2 regions of the Bradyrhizobium sp. CB82 genome follow, and region 2 is predicted to be linked to the other one. Evidence: riboswitches for the same ligand, from Rfam matches in the RefSeq annotation. Region 2 holds a riboswitch; the other holds the start of a gene.

Region 1 (5,124 bases), 4.5 Mb from region 2:
CGGCGGTGACACCAACCACAACGCCGGCCTTGCCGTCCTCGGTGACGCCGACGATCGCGACGACGCCGGAGCCGATCTGCTTCTTGCCGTCGTCGGCAAGGCTCTTGAGATCCTTCATCTCGATGCCCTCGACCGCACGCGCCATCAGTTTGACGTCGCCGACCTCGCGCACGCCTGCGGCTGCGCCATTGCCGGACGACGCAGCGCCGCCCATCGCGAGCTTCTTGCGCGCGTCGGACAATTCACGCTCCAGCTTCTTGCGCTCGTCCATCAGCGCGGTGATGCGCGCCGGCACGTCCTCGAGCGAGGTGCGCAGCTCGGCGGCTGCGGTCTTCGCCAGCGCCATGGTGTCGTTGGCATGCTTGCGTGCATGACGCCCGGTCAGCGCCTCGATACGGCGCACGCCGGAAGCGACCGCGCTCTCGCTTGTCAGCGTGATCAGGCCGATATCGCCGGTGCGCTTGACATGAGTGCCGCCGCAGAGCTCGACCGACCAGCCCATTGCGTTGGCGCCGTGTTCGCGCGCGGTCTTGCCCATCGAGACGACGCGGACCTCGTCGCCATATTTCTCGCCGAACAGCGCACGCGCGCCGGCTTCGCGGGCCTCGTCGACACCCATGATGCGCGTCGTGACCTCGTCATTTTCCAGCACAACGTCATTGGCAATGTCCTCGACGCGGGCGAGCTCCGCCGGCGTGATCGGCTTGGGATGCACGAAGTCGAAACGCAGGCGATCGGGCGCGACCAGCGAGCCGCGCTGAGCGATATGATCGCCCAGTACCTGGCGCAGCGCCTCGTGGAGAAGATGCGTCGCGGAGTGATGGGCGCGGATCGAGGACCGGCGCGCGTGGTCAACTTCGAGCTGGAGCGCGGTGCCGGCCTTAAGCGTCCCCTGCTCCACCGTGCCGATATGCACGAAGAGATCGCCGAGCTTCTTCTGCGTGTCGGTGACACGAAATTTGATCCCGCCCTCGCCGACCATCACGCCGGTATCGCCGACCTGGCCGCCGGACTCCGCATAGAACGGGGTCTGGTTGAGCACGATCGAGCCGGTCTCGCCGGCCTTGAGGCTGTCGGTTTCCTTGCCGTCCTTCACCAGCGCCGCGACGACGCCTTCGGCGCTCTCGGTCTCATAGCCGAGGAATTCGGTGGCCCCCAGCTTTTCGCGCAGCGGGAACCAGATCGCCTCGCTGGCGGCCTCGCCCGAGCCCGCCCAGGACGCACGCGCCTTCTCGCGTTGACGCTCCATCGCATCGGTGAAGGCAGACTGGTCGACGCTGATACCGCGCGACTTTAGCGCGTCCTGTGTGAGATCCAGCGGGAAGCCGTAAGTGTCGTAGAGCGTGAAGGCGACGTCGCCGTCGAACATGTCGCCCTTCTTCAATGACGCGCTCTTCTCGTCGAGGATGGCAAGGCCGCGCGCCAGCGTCTTGCGGAAGCGGGTTTCCTCCAGCCGCAGCGTTTCCTCGATCAGCTTTTCCGCGCGCACCAGCTCGGGATAGGCCTGGCCCATCTCACGCACCAGCGCCCAGACGAGGCGATGCATCAGCGGCTCCTTCGCGCCCAGAAGCTGCGCGTGGCGCATCGCCCGTCGCATGATCCGGCGCAGCACGTAGCCGCGGCCCTCGTTCGAGGGCAGTACGCCATCAGACACAAGGAAGGCCGAGGAGCGGAGGTGATCGGCGATCACCCTGAACGAGGCGACCGTCTGCTCATTCGGTCCGCTACCAAGCGCGGACGCGGTCGCATCGATCAGCTGACGGAAGAGATCGGTCTCGAACACACTGTCGACGCCCTGCAGGATGCAGGCCATGCGCTCCAGCCCCATGCCGGTGTCGATCGAGGGGCGCGGCAACGGCTGGCGCTCCTCCTTCGTCACCTGCTCGAACTGCATGAAGACCAGATTCCAGAATTCGAGGAAGCGATCGCCGTCCTCTTCCGGGCTGCCGGGAGGCCCGCCCCAGATGTGCTCGCCGCGATCGATGAAGATCTCCGAGCAAGGGCCGCACGGACCGGTATCGCCCATCGCCCAGAAATTGTCCGAGGTCGGGATGCGAATGATGCGGTCCTCGGAGAAGCCCGCGATCTTCTTCCACAGGCCGGCCGCCTCGTCGTCGGTGTGATAGACGGTGACGAGCAGCTTGTCCTTCTTCAGCCCGAAATCCTTGGTGATCAGATTCCAGGCGAGCTCGATCGCGCGCTCCTTGAAGTAGTCGCCGAAGGAGAAGTTGCCGAGCATCTCGAAGAAGGTGAGATGGCGCGCGGTGTAGCCGACATTGTCGAGGTCGTTGTGCTTGCCGCCGGCGCGCACGCATTTCTGCGAGGTGGTGGCCCGGTGATAGGGGCGCTTCTCGACGCCCGTGAAGACGTTCTTGAACTGCACCATGCCGGCATTGGTGAACATCAACGTCGGATCGTTGCGCGGCACCAATGGCGAGGACGGCACGATCTCGTGGCCGTTCTTGGCAAAGAAGTTCAGAAAGGTCGACCTGATCTCGTTGACGCCGCTCATGTTCATCCAATCGGGTGCAAGATCCGCCAGAATCCGCCCAAACCTGAAATTAAGGCTGATATCTGCGGGCGATAGCGCTTTTAGACAAGGTGAGCTGCCCTGTCCAGAAACTGTGCAGAGAGATCAGAGGGTTGCCGCAGCCGCGCAATAGGCCGTTGATAGACATTGCGGCCGCGTTGACAGCCTTGGCCAGCCTGTGTTCTGTACCTACATGTAACGTACGGCCACGTCGGGAGAGACCGGCTTTGTTGCCGGCGCCGAAGGAGCAACCGCCCCGGAAACTCTCAGGCAAAGGGACCGTGTGGCTTTGACAGCATCTGGAAAGAGGCGCCGACGGGCATTGAAGCCCGGGTGGCACCCGCCGACGGGATAATACTCTCAGGCACAGCGACAGATGGGGCTTCGACTGGTTTCCCTCGGGGAATTCTCCCCGGGAACCGCGAGGGCCCCTGTGATGCTTGCGTCGGACGACAAGAACTCCCTGAAACGTACCCTTCTTTACGACCTCCATGTCTCCGTGGGCGGCAAGATGGTGCCGTTCGCGGGCTATGAGATGCCGGTGCAGTACCCCGCCGGCGTGCTGAAGGAGCACCTCCATACCCGCAGCAAAGCGGGCCTGTTCGACGTCTCCCATATGGGCCAGATCGCGCTGCGGCCGAAATCCGGGAGGATCGAGGACGCCGCCAGCGCGCTGGAGCGGCTGGTGCCGCAGGATATCGTGGCGATCGCCAAGGGGCGGCAGCGCTATGCTCAGTTCACCAATTTCGACGGCGGCATTCTCGACGATCTGATGGTCGCCAATTTGGGTGATCACCTGTTCCTGGTCGTCAATGCCGCCTGCAAGGCCGAGGACGAGGCACATCTGCGCGCGCATCTCTCCGATGACTGCATCATCGATTCGCTGAACGACCGCGCGCTGATCGCGCTCCAGGGTCCGAAGGCCGAAGCGGCGCTGGCGAAACTTTGTGCAGAGGCACCGGCCATGAAGTTCATGGACGCCGGCCCGCACGAGGTCGCCGGCATCAGGTGCTTCGTCTCGCGCTCCGGCTACACCGGCGAGGACGGTTTCGAGATCTCGGTTCCGGCTGCCGATGCCGAACGCCTCGCCAAGATGCTGCTGGACAATCCGGACGTGCTGCCGATCGGTCTCGGGGCCCGCGACAGCCTGCGGCTGGAAGCCGGGCTCTGCCTCTACGGCCACGACATCGACACCGCCACCACGCCGGTCGAGGCCGCGCTGGAGTGGTCGGTGCAGAAGAGCCGCCGCAGCGGCGGCGCCCGCGCCGGCGGCTTTCCCGGCGCCGAAAAGATTCTCGCCCACTTCGATCACGGCGCATCCCGCCGCCGCGTCGGCCTGCGTGCCGAGGGCCGCGCCCCGGTGCGCGAGGGCGCGCTGCTGTTTGCCGAGAGCGCGGGCGGCGATCCCATTGGAAAGGTCACATCGGGCGGTTTCGGCCCAAGCCTGAGCGCGCCGGTGGCGATGGGCTACGTGCCCATGAGCCTGAGCGCGCTCGGCACAAAGCTCTTCGCCGAGGTGCGCGGCCAGCGCCTGCCGCTCGCAGTCGCTGCCATGCCCTTCGTGAAAAACACCTACAAACGCTGAGGACGAGACAATGACCACTACGCTGTACACCTCCGACCATGAATGGCTCGCCATCGACGGCGACGTCGCCACCGTCGGCATCACCGATTACGCCCAGCAGCAGCTCGGCGACATCGTGTTCGTCGAGCTGCCCAAGGTCGGCCGCGCGCTGAAGAAGACGGAAGCTGCGGCCGTGGTCGAGTCCGTGAAGGCGGCGTCGGACGTCTATGCGCCGATCTCGGGCGAAGTGCTCGAGGTCAACCAGGCGGTCGTCGACGAGCCGGCGCTAGTCAATTCGGAGGCCGCAGGCAAGGCCTGGTTCTTCAAGATCAAAATTGCCGACAAGAGCGAGCTCGGGGGCCTCATGGATGAAGCCGCCTACAAGGCACACACGGCTTAAGGACGATGGAGCAAGCGATGACCGCGCACCGTAAATCCAGCGGCGAAACCGCCGCCAGTTTCGTTCGCCGCCACATCGGCCCCTCAGTGCGCGATGTCACCGCAATGCTCGAAACGGTCGGCGCCAAGAGCGTCGATGCGCTGATGGCGGAGACGCTGCCGGCCTCGATCCGGCAGGCATCTCCGCTCGATCTGGGCAAGCCCCTGACCGAGACCGAGGCGATCGCGCACATGGCCGAGCTCGCAGCCCAAAACCAGGTCTTCACCTCGCTGATCGGCCAAGGCTATTCCGGCACCATCCTGCCCGCGGTGATCCAGCGCAACATTTTGGAAAACCCGGCCTGGTACACGGCGTATACGCCCTACCAGCCCGAGATCAGCCAGGGCCGGCTGGAGGCGCTGTTCAACTTCCAGACCATGATCTGCGACCTCACCGGGCTCGACGTCGCCAACGCCTCGCTGCTCGATGAAGCGACCGCCGCGGCCGAAGCCATGGCGCTCGCCGAGCGGCACTCGCAGGTGAAAGCGCAAGCCTTCTTCGTCGACAAGGACGTGCATCCGCAGACGCTCGCGGTGATGCGCACCCGCGCAGAGCCCTTGGGCTGGAACCTGATCGTCGGCGATCCCCTCA
Region 2 (5,124 bases):
CCGAGAAAAATAAAGGAGCCGGGACGCGCCTCAAGCATATAAGCGAAATCCTGGCCCCCATAGTTAATCTCAACTTGTCGTCAACGGATTTGGCTCCCACGAGATTTCCCGCCACCGCGATCGCCAGATTGGTCTGCTCTGTATGGTTAAAGGTGACTGGGACAGATCGGCATTACCTGAACTCAACGTCCGCGCCAAATCCGCGCGCAATACTTTGCGCACATGCCGAAATCTGCCGCTCCGCGAAGTCGCCCAGGTCAGGTGTCAGAGTCCTTACGGTGCCGTCCTTACGGTGCCGTCCTTACGGTGCCGGACATTTCAATGTTATCTGGAATAACGTTGTAAGCTTGAGCTGCATTCAACTTTGTAACGGAGATTACAAGCGAATCAATCGGACTTGTGTGGCGCGATACCAACGTTTGAAGCCCGAGAATAATCTGAGCCGCGATCACTACTGGATCCACGATCTCATGTGGCTTGGCCGCGTGGCCACCCCTACCCTTCACGACAATGTCGAAGTCGTCTTGGGATGCCATTATTGGACCATCGGCAAATGCCGAACTTGCCGACGTCCAGCCCAGGTCGATTGTGCATGCCGAACACTTGTGAGATGCCGAAGCGATGATCCCCTCTTGGACCATCCGTTTACCGCCAGATGGCGCCTCCACTTCTTGCGCCGGCTGAAAGATCAATGCGACGGCGCCCCTGAAATTGCGCGTGGCGGCGAGGTATTTCGCTGCGGCCAGTAGCATGGCCGTGTGACCGTCATGCCCACATGCGTGCATTTTGCCAAGTATCTTGGACGACCACGGTCTGTTTGAGGCTTCCAAGATCGGCAACGCGTCCATATCTGCTCGTCATCCAATGGTCGGCCCATCTCCTCCTTTCCCCTGGATCAATGCCTCAATACCACTTTCAGCTATCCCGGTTTCGATATGGTGGATGCCGAATGACGCCGAGCTTCTCTGCTACGAAACTCGCGGTATTGTGCACTTGATAGCCGAGCTCCGGATTTTCATGAAGATACCGGCGCCATGCGGTTGCCTCGCACTGCAATTCTCGGGAAATCTTTCGACTTTGAACATCTGGGCTCTCGCTTACGAAACAAGGAAGTCGCTTAAGTTTAGGGCCGACTGCTTCCGCGCCACTTCTTCATTGAGAGACCACTGGTATAGTTCGAGGGGTACGAGACGTGAGCAGCTCTGATCCATTTTCAGTAACGACAACAACCTCCTCGTGAATCATCAATTTTGGAGTGCCGTCAAAATAGGACGGATAGTTCGTGCTTGGCTCGATATTAATGATCATCCCTGGCTTGAGAAGTGTCTTGTCCTCTGGATGAACCGAAGGCAGCTCTGGCATCCACAAACCCATCGAGTGTCCCATGCGCCCGATGCTGGTGACTTTGCGTTGACTCTCTTTGCTATTCAGTACGCCGGACATCGCCGCATAGATATCGCTAATCGGTATCCCAGGCCTCACGGCGCCTACACCAACCTCCGTCGCCTCCCAAACGAGCTTATAGGCATCCACCGTGTTCTGATCGGGCACTCCAAAAGCGAAGTGCCTGTTAAAATCACTGAAATAGAAGTTGAACAAAAACCCTTGATCTATGAACAGCAGATCGTCACGCGAGAGAATCTTATCTGTCGGAACTCCAAAGCAGCGAGTATAGCCCCCACGTCCTGAATTACAATTGATCTTGAGCGTTTTGTCTACGCCAAGGAGAAAGCATTCGAGCTCATAAAGGCGACAAACCTCTCGCTCAGTCATACCTTGGCGCAATTTTGGCGCCAGCTTGTCAAACACTACCGATGCAATCCCGTTCACCGTGCGCATTCGTTCAATTTCAGCGGGCGACTTGATCATACGCAATGGGGTGAAGATTGGATCCGAGGCATCAACGAATGTGCGAGGCTGGATGGCATCAACGACGCGCAGAAAATCGCCAACAGGCATACCGAGCCTGCTCTCGGCTCCGAGTTCCGTCCCTATCTTTGCGGTGGTTGGCAGATCGTTCAACGCTTTAGCAAGCGTGGAAACGCCCTCATCCTTCGGGTTAGGACCGGCCCAAGTACGATAATTCTTTACCCAGGTGGTTTGACCGTAAAATTCGTCAAATGAGCCTGGAACGATCCCTACGGCTTCACCAGACAAGGGGATGAGAAGGAACCGCGGCCTGGTGGTCGAACTTGGTGTGGTGCTGATATCATCAACAAAATAACGCCAGTTATGTTCGGACGTCACAAGCAACGCGTCGAAGCCATACCTTTTCATCAACCGTCGCGCGTGCTCAACTCGGTTTTCATATTCTGTTCTGTCAAAGGGTACATAGGGGATCGTGGTAATCGCGGCGTGATCTAGAATGGTCATCATTCTCTCCAATGGGCGGTATACTGGGCAGCAACGGTACAAAACTTCAATCGACATCTTCTGACGAACGCTTACTGGCGGGCCATCAGGATTCTTCTCTGGGCGGCCCGCACACTTCATGTGGAGCCACGGATAAGCTGTGCCGACAAGCCGCAGCCACAGTCGATTATAACGACGACAGAGCGAGCAGCTTCATCGTCCGTTGATCGTCGAGCAGCTTCATCGTCCGTTGATCGTAATGCATCTTACTCCGCCCAGGCAAACTGCGTTGTCGTTTCTTCGTTGCGCTTACGCAGTTATCACTAGCGATGAAGTCTCTGCTCAGATGCAGTCGACCGGTCAAACCACATGACAGGTCACCGCTGGGTCCCAGCCATAATCCTCACCATACAGTAGATAGAGTAAACCGAGGTAAGCGCTTGTCTTACGCGGTTTTCGGCAGATTCCGCAGTATTTCTGCGACTTCTTGGGTAACGACGCTGAAAACCGGCGAAGACATTTTCGCCTTAACCGTGCCATCCCTCGGCGAACGACGACTCTGAAGTATAGCGGTATTGCATGCCGAAATATGCCTGAAAGGATCGACCGGTCTGACGATGGCGCGTGGGAGAGAGAGATCAGCCAGCAAATGGCGATCTCCGCCGAAGGCGGCAACTCCCCAAGGAAACTCTCAGGCCCAGGACCGCACGCCTAGGACAATCTGGATAGAGGCGCCAGTGTGGCGCCCACCGAAGGGGACCGTAATCACCAAAGGTTAGCGGAGTAAGCTCTCAGGTGCAGGACAGATTTGGGGCGGAGCTATCGCGCCGTTCACGCTTGCCTTGGAGCACCTAATGAAACCGATCGTCGTTATTGGATCCGGAATTACCGGAGCTACCACTACTTACGCGCTCGCTGCTCGCGATTACACAGTTACAGTATTTGACCGCCATCGTTATCTCGCAATGGAGACCTCGTTTGCGAATGGGGGACAATTGTCGGCAAGTAACGCTGAGGTTTGGAATAGCCTAGGCACCATCCTGAAGGGTTTGAAGTGGATGATGCGAAAGGATGCACCACTGTTTCTGAACCCGAGTCCAAGCTTGTACTTGGTTGGCTGAGTTTGTCGCTCAAACCCGTCACCACCGTCGCAACACGATCGAAACGACCAGATTGGCTATCGCTGCGCGGCAGCATCTTTTTGACATTGCCCATCGCGAGAGCATAGCTTTTGATTTGGAGCAGCGGGGTATTCTACATGTCTCTTCAAGCAAGCCCGAGTTTGACACGGCTGCTCGTGTGAACCAGCTTCTTGGTGGAGGGAGGGTTGGACCGCTGTCCTGTAACTCTGTCCGAAATGCGCGTGATAGAGCCAACTTTGCAGAATAAATATTATGCTGGATTCTTCACGCCGTCAGATTCGACCGGAGATATGAAGTGGACCCTATGCTGAGGACCACTGGGTCCGGTTTCCTAAGTGGAGCTTCTGCCGTTCGTTCTTCCCAATAACTTTACGCTACTCTTGCTTGCTGCTGTTGTGGCTGTGGGGATGTGGGCAACGCCCAGCGTTGTCCAAGCTTCTCGCTTGCGAGAAGCGTCATATCCACAGCCTCTTCGCCGAATGCGCCGGTGACACCGGCCCGCCAGACCGCCATCGGCGCGCGGTTTTCCAGCGCCTGATGAGGGCGCTGGAAATTGTAAAACTCGATCCATCGGGCGATTCCGGCTTTGGCCTCGTGGCCATCCGAATAACCCTTGAGATAGATGTCCTCGTATTTGAGCGAGCGCCATAGCCGCTCGATGAACACGTTGTCCATCCAGCGCCCGCGACCGTCCATCGAGATCCGGACGCCAGTGTCGGCCAGCGTGCCGGTGAAGGCGGCGCTGGTGAACTGGCTGCCCCGGTCGGTATTGAAGATCTCGGGCCGGCCGAAGCGCGCCAAGGCCTCTTCGAGCGCAGACACGCAGAACGATGTGTCCATCGTGTTCGACAGGCGCCAGGCCAGCACCGCACGGCTCGCCCAATCGATGATCGCCACCAGATACAGAAAGCCCTGGCCGATCGGCACATAGGTGATATCGGCCGCCCACACTTGATTCGGCCGGTCGATCACCATCTGGCGCAGGAGATACGGGAAGATCTTGTGTCCCCGCGCCGGCTTGGTGGTTCTGGGCTTTGGTCCCAGCGCCGCGATGCCCATCTTGCGCAACAACCGCTGCACGCGCTTGCGATTGATGCGACAGCCTTCGCCATTGAGCATCGCCGCCATCCGCCGCGAGCCCAGGAACGGCCAGGCCGTGAACAGTTGGTCGATCCGCCGCATCAGCTCAAGCTCGTTGTCATTGGCCGGCCGCGGCGGCCGATAGACGCTCGATCGCGCAACGCTCAGCAGTTGGCATTGCCGGCGGATCGATAGACTCTCATGATCGCGCTGAAGCAATCCTCGGCGATCCGGCGCGCTCATCTTCCGGACCTCCTGGCTAAGAAATCTCGTTCGACCGTCAATTGTCCGATCTTGGCGTGGAGCTTCTCGACCTCCAGTTCGTGGGCCGCCTCGCCATCCCGACCAGCGCCCGCGTCGAACGCCCGAACCGCTTGATCCTGAAGCTGCTTCTTCCACGCATAAATCTGGTTCACATGAACCTGGTAGCGCTGCGCCAGATCCGTCACCGTTGATTGTTCCCGCAACGCCTCCAAGGCAATCCTTGCCTTCAGCGCCGCATCGATTTTCCGTCTTGTCTTCTTCATGATCCGCTCCGTTTATCAAAACG

What was found. A riboswitch is a leader RNA that binds a small molecule or an ion and turns the genes downstream of it on or off. The one in region 2 is predicted to bind glycine.
Region 1: it holds a riboswitch for glycine, as region 2 does, so the genes downstream of both, gcvT (glycine cleavage system aminomethyltransferase GcvT) here and QA640_RS38220 (FAD-dependent oxidoreductase) in region 2, are expected to answer to the same signal.

Annotation. Positions count from the first base shown of each region.
Region 1 covers NZ_CP121650.1:3,431,488-3,436,611, reverse strand. The annotation lists gene alaS (alanine--tRNA ligase) at 1-2,512, opposite strand, end outside; glycine riboswitch at 2,733-2,821, shown strand; gene gcvT (glycine cleavage system aminomethyltransferase GcvT) at 2,967-4,115, shown strand; gene gcvH (glycine cleavage system protein GcvH) at 4,126-4,494, shown strand; gene gcvP (aminomethyl-transferring glycine dehydrogenase) at 4,512-5,124, shown strand, end outside.
Region 2 covers NZ_CP121650.1:7,948,687-7,953,810, forward strand. The annotation lists gene QA640_RS48450 (hypothetical protein) at 1-38, opposite strand, end outside; gene QA640_RS38210 (amidohydrolase) at 288-848, opposite strand; gene QA640_RS38215 (Xaa-Pro peptidase family protein) at 1,153-2,373, opposite strand; glycine riboswitch at 2,968-3,068, shown strand; glycine riboswitch at 3,071-3,161, shown strand; partial or broken gene QA640_RS38220 (FAD-dependent oxidoreductase) at 3,207-3,787, shown strand; partial or broken gene QA640_RS38225 (IS3 family transposase) at 4,008-5,101, opposite strand.